3 regions of the Priestia sp. YIM B13489 genome follow, and region 3 is predicted to be linked to each of the others. Evidence: riboswitches for the same ligand, from Rfam matches in the RefSeq annotation. Region 3 holds a riboswitch; each other region holds the start of a gene.
The links. Region 3 has a riboswitch for thiamine pyrophosphate ahead of tenA (thiaminase II). Riboswitches for the same ligand answer to the same signal wherever they lie in the genome.
Positions count from the first base shown of each region.

Region 1: linked by a shared signal. The riboswitch ahead of ACFX4W_RS03475 (thiamine phosphate synthase) and the one ahead of tenA (thiaminase II) in region 3 are both predicted to bind thiamine pyrophosphate.
Region 2: linked by a shared signal. The riboswitch ahead of thiT (energy-coupled thiamine transporter ThiT) and the one ahead of tenA (thiaminase II) in region 3 are both predicted to bind thiamine pyrophosphate.

Region 1 is NZ_JBHZOQ010000036.1:318,920-321,188, reverse strand. It holds gene thiO (glycine oxidase ThiO) at 1-662, opposite strand, end outside; gene ACFX4W_RS03475 (thiamine phosphate synthase) at 646-1,269, opposite strand; TPP riboswitch at 1,392-1,493, opposite strand; gene ACFX4W_RS03470 (hypothetical protein) at 1,656-1,871, opposite strand; gene crcB (fluoride efflux transporter CrcB) at 1,919-2,269, opposite strand, start outside.
Region 2 is NZ_JBHZOQ010000053.1:3,932,468-3,934,736, forward strand. It holds gene ACFX4W_RS26140 (ethanolamine ammonia-lyase reactivating factor EutA) at 1-595, opposite strand, end outside; gene thiT (energy-coupled thiamine transporter ThiT) at 752-1,360, opposite strand; TPP riboswitch at 1,393-1,493, opposite strand; lysine riboswitch at 1,668-1,852, shown strand; gene ACFX4W_RS26150 (amino acid permease) at 1,955-2,269, shown strand, end outside.
Region 3 is NZ_JBHZOQ010000053.1:2,641,743-2,644,011, forward strand. It holds gene ACFX4W_RS19255 (aldehyde dehydrogenase) at 1-638, shown strand, start outside; gene tenA (thiaminase II) at 667-1,356, opposite strand; TPP riboswitch at 1,452-1,549, opposite strand; gene ACFX4W_RS19265 (TspO/MBR family protein) at 1,776-2,269, shown strand, end outside.

The DNA of each region.
Region 1 (2,269 bases), on a different contig from region 3:
AAATGTTCAGAAGAAATAAAGCGTTTAGCCCATGAGCCTGCTGCAATAACTACTTTTTCTCCGTAAAAAGAGCCTTTGGACGTCTGTACACCTTTTACTGTTTCATTTTCCATAATAAGAGAATGAACATCACAGTATTCGAATATATCTGCTCCGTGATACAAGGCTCCATGAGCAAGAGCTTGCGTTAACTTAGCCGGAGCTAGCTGGCCGTCCCCCGGTATTGTAATGGCTCCGTATATGTCTGGAGAGAGCCCGGGTTCTAACAAACGCGCTTCTTTTACATCGATCCATCTTACATGTTCATCCCATCGGTGGTGCTGAGCAGCTTTTTTCTTTAATACGTGTGCATCTTCTTCTGTTACAGCGACTTTTAATAAGCCTTTTTGAATGAGCTCTACGTCGATGGCCGTTTTTTCTTTTAGTTCCTTCACCAGCTCAGGAAACATGCTTCTGCTCTTAATAGCAAGGTCTAAAAGAGGACCTTCTTCATCAATTTCAGCTTGAGCACCTAAAATACCAGCTGCTGCACTTGAAGCTTCACAACCAATTTGATTTCGTTCAAGAATGGCCACTGATGCTCCTTGTTTTGACAAATGATAAGCGATAGAAGAGCTGATTATGCCTCCTCCGACTAACAGTACATCATAATGCTGCTTCATTTTCTCCACCTCCAGATGTCCATATATGAGAATATTGTTTAATCGCTTTAAGGGGATTTTGCGCAAGCATGACACCAGACATCACAGCTATACCGTGTGCTCCTGTTTGAAGCACCTCTTTGGCATTTACAGGTGTAATTCCTCCAATGGCAATAACCGGTATCTGTACAGCATCTACTACTTCTTTTAGTGCTGCTACCCCTCGACTTTTTAATCCTTTTTTTGAATGTGTTGAATAAATATGTCCGTATAGAATGTAGTGAGCACCATCTTTTTCAGCTTCTAAAGCCTCTTCCACAGAGTGAACTGATTTTCCGACAATAAGAGAAGGAAATACGTCTCTAACACACGAAACATCTAAACTATGATAGGCAAGCTGTACGCCTTTTGCTTTTAAAGCATGCGCTACATCAACTCGGTCATTTACAATAATTTTAGAGAGACAAAATGGCAGGCTTTCTAGCAAACATTGAATCTGCTTTGCCGTTTTCTTTTTTTCTCTAATATGAATGGCACCCGCAAAAGGCTCAATAGCCGTTAAAATGTCCCGAACCTCTTCAATTGGCTGCTTATCTGTTGTAACGACATGAAATTTAGGAATATCCATATGATCGAAACCTTTCCGTTCAGAATAAAAAGAAATTTCAACCACTTCATCTTGTGTAGAGGGCTTTATTACATACAAAAAAACCACTCTACAACGTAGAGTGGTTAGCATGCATCGTTATGTAAACATGATCGCCACTTCCCTACGCTGGTACAAACCAGATCAGGTTCAAAGGGTCCGAAATACATTCGTCTCAGCTTCAAAAAGCTCCCCTAGTGATTGCTATTTATTGATTTTGTTTTCGCACTTAAAATTATAACACAACTAGATGTAAATACAATATCTCTTTATGCTCTTACGGCTCTCTTCCTTTTATAGATGTATCTTTTAAGCTTCTTTACTAAGTAAGAGGTCCGGCGCACCGCATCATTCTGCTTTTTATATGATTAGTAATCGGTATAGTCGTCAAATTCTTCCTTGTCTTTTTCCTTTTTCCGATCCCATATAAACAGCAGGAGTAACATAATAAAAGTTAGAATATAAAAACCGTAAAAAATAAATGCCGCCACAACATTTATAAATAAAAATAAAAAACCGATGATCTGACCTGCAACAGCTACAATCAACAAAATGTATTTCCAAACTTCTGCTTTTCTATCCATTCTCTACTTCTCCGTCTTTTTGTTTTTCCCTACTAGAAACGTTCTCTTTACTTAAATAAAAACGTTCCTGCCAGTAAACCGACTGTAAATAAACCAACTGTTCCCAATGCTGAAATCCCCACGTACGCCAGCATTTTCCGATAAGATTTTTCTCGAATTAACTGTACGGTTTCCACACTGAACGTTGAAAAAGTGGTAAAGGCACCAAAAAAACCAATGCCAATCATTAAAAATATTGAATCATCATAAGCATGACTCGGAACCTTTCCATAATAACTACCGTAAAAAAGACCAAGCCCAAACGCACCAAGCAAGTTTACAAACAGCATTGATACTGGAAAAGGAGGGTTTGAAACTGTTTTTGTAACTTTTAAACCCAAAAGATAACGGCATATTCC
Region 2 (2,269 bases), 1.3 Mb from region 3:
ATTCAGTTAAATGAGACGAAACGTAGGTAACAAGACCGTCTTCATTTAGTCGAATTAATCTCCCGCCTACATGCAGTGTAAACGTTTCTATCACTTTTCCATTTTGACATAAAGCGATGTTAGCAGTGCCTCCTCCTACATCAATATTGGCAATTACTGCATTTGTTTCAGCAGAACGCTCTATTGCTCCCGATCCTTTTGCTGCTAATATTCCCTCTAAGTCAGCGCCGGCTGTTGCAACAACAAAATCCCCAGCATGTTCGGCTAGATAGTGAACGATACTTTCTGCATTTTGCTTTCTGGCCGTTTCTCCTGTGATGATCACAGCACCTGCCTCCACTTGATCTAAGGAGATTCCTGCGTTCTTATACTCTTGTTCTAGTAGTACCGTTAATCTTTGAACATCGATTTCAACATCGTTTAGCATAGGGGTGGTATAGATAGAACTTACATACGTTACGCGACGATCAATAATTTGACAGCCTGGCAGCGTAAACTGATTTTGTTGATTTGCTATTAACAGCTTGCTTACAATCAGTTTTGTTGTGCTTGTTCCGATATCTAAACCTATGCTCGTTATCCATTTCTGTAGCATGCTATCAATCCCTTATCTCGTTTGAATATGGTGATTATCATAAAACAGTTTTTTGAATATTTCACTAACTATGTTATCAAACCTGACACACTTTTGTGTAAACAAAGGTGACAAATGACAAAAAAGACTAAATCTTGGTAGATTTAGTCTTTTTGCTTATGATGAGTGTGATTTAGTTACAATCATTCTTGATGCGGATGGAATTAATAGTGAAAGAATGATTAAGCAGGCTATTAGTGACCCTACCATTGAAATACCGTTCATTGAAAAAGAATACCATAGAGCGGACATACCCTTTGGCGCATATGATCCCCAAAAAATAATGCCCGCAATAAAGTGCCAGAAATACCGTGCGAAGCTGCCGATAACAAGGGATAAAACAATCAAAACAAAAGCTTTTGATCTGTTATTGTTAGCTAAATTTGTTTTAATAGATTGCGAAAAAATACCTCCAAAACCTATAAAAGCAAAAGCCACAATATATTCAATAAACGTTTGTAGCGCTGTTAAAATATAAGCCGTTCCTGTTGCCAACTGCAACAGCCCCCATAATAGACCAGATAGAGCCCCGCCTTTTACTCCCCAGCGAAAGCACATAATAAAAATGGGCACCATGGAGAACGAAATACTCACAGCCGTTGCAATCTTAATGGAAGGCAAAAGATCAAGTAGAAGTGCTAATGCTGCAAAAATAGCTATTTCAATTTTAGCCTGTAAAGGTAATGCTTTATTCACGTTTCTCACTCCTGTTTTTGAATCATTCATATCAAACGGTTTACACAGGAGTAAGCAAATATATGCTACTATTCCCACATTCCTACGCTAGCGTTAACTAACAGGTTCGAAGGGTCTGAACAATTTGTTCACTCTCAGCACGGCGGCTCCCCCTGTGGTACGTTCGGATATTTATGTAGTATTATGACAACATTCATTATACCATATGTAGCAAAATAGATTCGAGAGATTTCAAAGATGTTTCTATTTTCTGAATCTATTTTTTATAATGACAATCGTTTTAGTATTTGGTATACTTCTTTTATGTCAAATGAATATAAAAAACCCTCATCCTAATCGATGAGGTAGAGGTCGCAGTTTTTAATAGTAAAGCAACGGAAATGCAGAGAACATTGAGGATGTTGCTTGAAAGGAAAAATTGCCGAAGTTTAGATCACTTCTCGGTTGATTTAAGCTGGGGCTGTCTCCGAACAGGAACAGAACTGTCACATCATGCGAGTGATGTGAAGAGCTATCTTCACGGAAGGTTGACGCGGTTTTCAGATTTAAAAGCGCGCACATATACTGCGGGCTTTTTTTATGTTATCCCGTCTCTTTCCGTACATTCGAAAGGAGTATTTATCTATGCAAGAGCAGCAAGAATTAAAACGTGGGTTGAAATCTCGCCACTTAACGATGATTTCATTAGGAGGAGCCATCGGAACCGGCTTATTCCTAGCAAGTGGTGGAGCAATTCACACAGCAGGACCTGGGGGAGCGCTTTTAGCTTACGCTATCATTGGTGTCATGGTTTACTTTTTGATGACCAGCCTAGCGGAGCTCGCAGCTTATATGCCTGAAGCCGGTTCATTTAGTACGTATGCGTCTCGGTTTGTAGATCCATCCTTTGGTTTCGCTCTCGGCTGGAACTATTGGTATAACTGGGCTATTACGATTGCA
Region 3 (2,269 bases):
TTGCTCCTGATTATTTGCTCGTGCATCAAAAAGTGAAAGCGCAGCTTGTAGAGAAACTTCGCGAAGCAATTTCTCAATTTTACGGTAGTAATCCACTTGAAAGCGACCGCTACGGCCGTATTGTCAGTGAGCGTCATTTTACTCGGCTAGTTGAGTTTTTAAAAGACGGAAATGCTATAGTTGGAGGCGGGTACAATAAAAACACGCTAACAATAGAACCTACGGTGTTAAGTGAAGTAAGCTGGACATCAGATGTTATGCAAGAAGAAATCTTTGGGCCTATTCTTCCTATGCTTGAATATGAAACACTAGACGAAGTCATTCATAAAGTTCAAGAAAAAGCTAAGCCGTTAGCTCTTTACTTATTTACAGAAAGTGAAGATGTGCAAAACGTGATAACGGAGCGCCTTTCATTTGGAGGAGGCTGTATAAACGATACGCTTATGCATATCGCTACGCCATATTTGCCGTTTGGCGGAGTGGGAGAAAGCGGCACGGGTCAATATCATGGAAAAGACAGCTTTCAGACATTCACTCATTTTAAAAGCATGCTGTCTCAAACAACCAAGTTTGATTTGTCATTCCGCTATCCTTCGGAAAAACAAAGCTTGAAAATGATCAAAAAACTATTGAAATAAAAGAGCCTCCTGATAGGAGGCTTTTTCGTTATTTTGAAAGTGAAAGCTGAGAAAGCGGCCATTTTTCTTGGGTATATGCCATTTCCCAAAATAAATACTCCAGTTCACAGCTTTTGATGAAGTGATCTTTCATACGGTTACGTTCTTCTTCAGTAGCTTGTTCGGCGAGTTCATCAAGCTTGTTACAAAACCATTGTGTTGTGCCATTCATTTCTTCATTATTATAAAACTGAATCCATTCATAAAAAGGATGAGAAGGAGATGGATTTACTTGTTCTGTAATGCGCTGGCCAATTTCAACGTACGTCCATGGACATGGAAGAAGCACTGCAATGATTTCTGCTAAGCTGCCTGTATGCGCAACACTTGTCATATGGTTAATGTAGTGGCTGGCCGTCGGTGAAAGCGTCTCAGTGTGAAGGTCTTCATAACGTACGCCTGCTACTTCACAAAAATTATTGTGAGGGTGTACTTCACTATGTAATACCGTAGAAATGCCGGCATTAAAGGCTTCCATTTCGGTACGCGTGCGGCATTTTGTTAAAGCAGCGCCGTAAATGCGAACAAATGCTGTTAAGTATTCGTAATCTTGAGAAACGTAGTGAATAAGCGCTTCTTTTGGCACGTTTCCTTCAGCAATTCCTTTAATAAAAGGATGGTTAAAAATGGCTTCGTAAATATAGTTTGCTTCTTGTCTTAATTGAGATGAAAATGACATCAAAATCCTCCTTTAATATGAGGAAGTCACAAACAAGCACATAAAGGAAATAAAAAACACTCCGTTTATAAACGGAGTGGCAAAGGACAGTAAAAAACTGAACATTGCCACTTTCCTACGCTGGTATGAGCCAGATCAGGTTCAAAGGGATCAAGAAAACTTGTCTCAGCCGGTGGCACCCCTAGTGGACTTCCTATTAATCTAAGTTTAACTTACCATATATTCTGAAAAATAGAAAGCGTTATGGGAAATTGTGTGCTAACCGCTTTTCTTTCTTAAAGAGGAAATTTCTTAAAGCTATTTTTAATCATTTTTGTTTAAAAATGCATATTTTTAGGGAAGAAGAGGTATTAATGAAGGGAAGAGCCGTTTTCGTCTCCGAAACACTCCCATATAAATAGAAGAAAGGAGAGAACAAAATGGCGAAATTTCGTTTGTATGCTGTATTAAATACAGTAGGCTTGGCTATTACACTGCTTGTGAATTATTTAGCAAATGCCATTCCAATAGGAGGCAAAACAACGGGAGAAGCTTCTGCGCAAGTTCCTACGTTGTTTACACCAGCGGGTTATGCTTTTGCTATCTGGGGCGTTATTTATTTATTATTAACCATTTGGGTTATACGCCAATTTTTTGCAAGAGAAGATCAAAAGGAAATATATGCACGTATCGGCATTTGGTTTTTTCTAAACTGTTTGTTAAATAGTGCGTGGATCTTTATTTTCCAAAACGATTACTATAAGTTATCTCTTTTAGTTATGCTCTTTATTCTAGGCACATTAATGATTGTGTATTCCATTATTCAGCATTCTCGAATGACGACATGGTTTATGCGTCTGCCGATTTCGCTTTATCTTGGATGGATTTCTGTTGCGACTATTGTCAATGTGTTTGTCGTATTTCAAGCAAATGG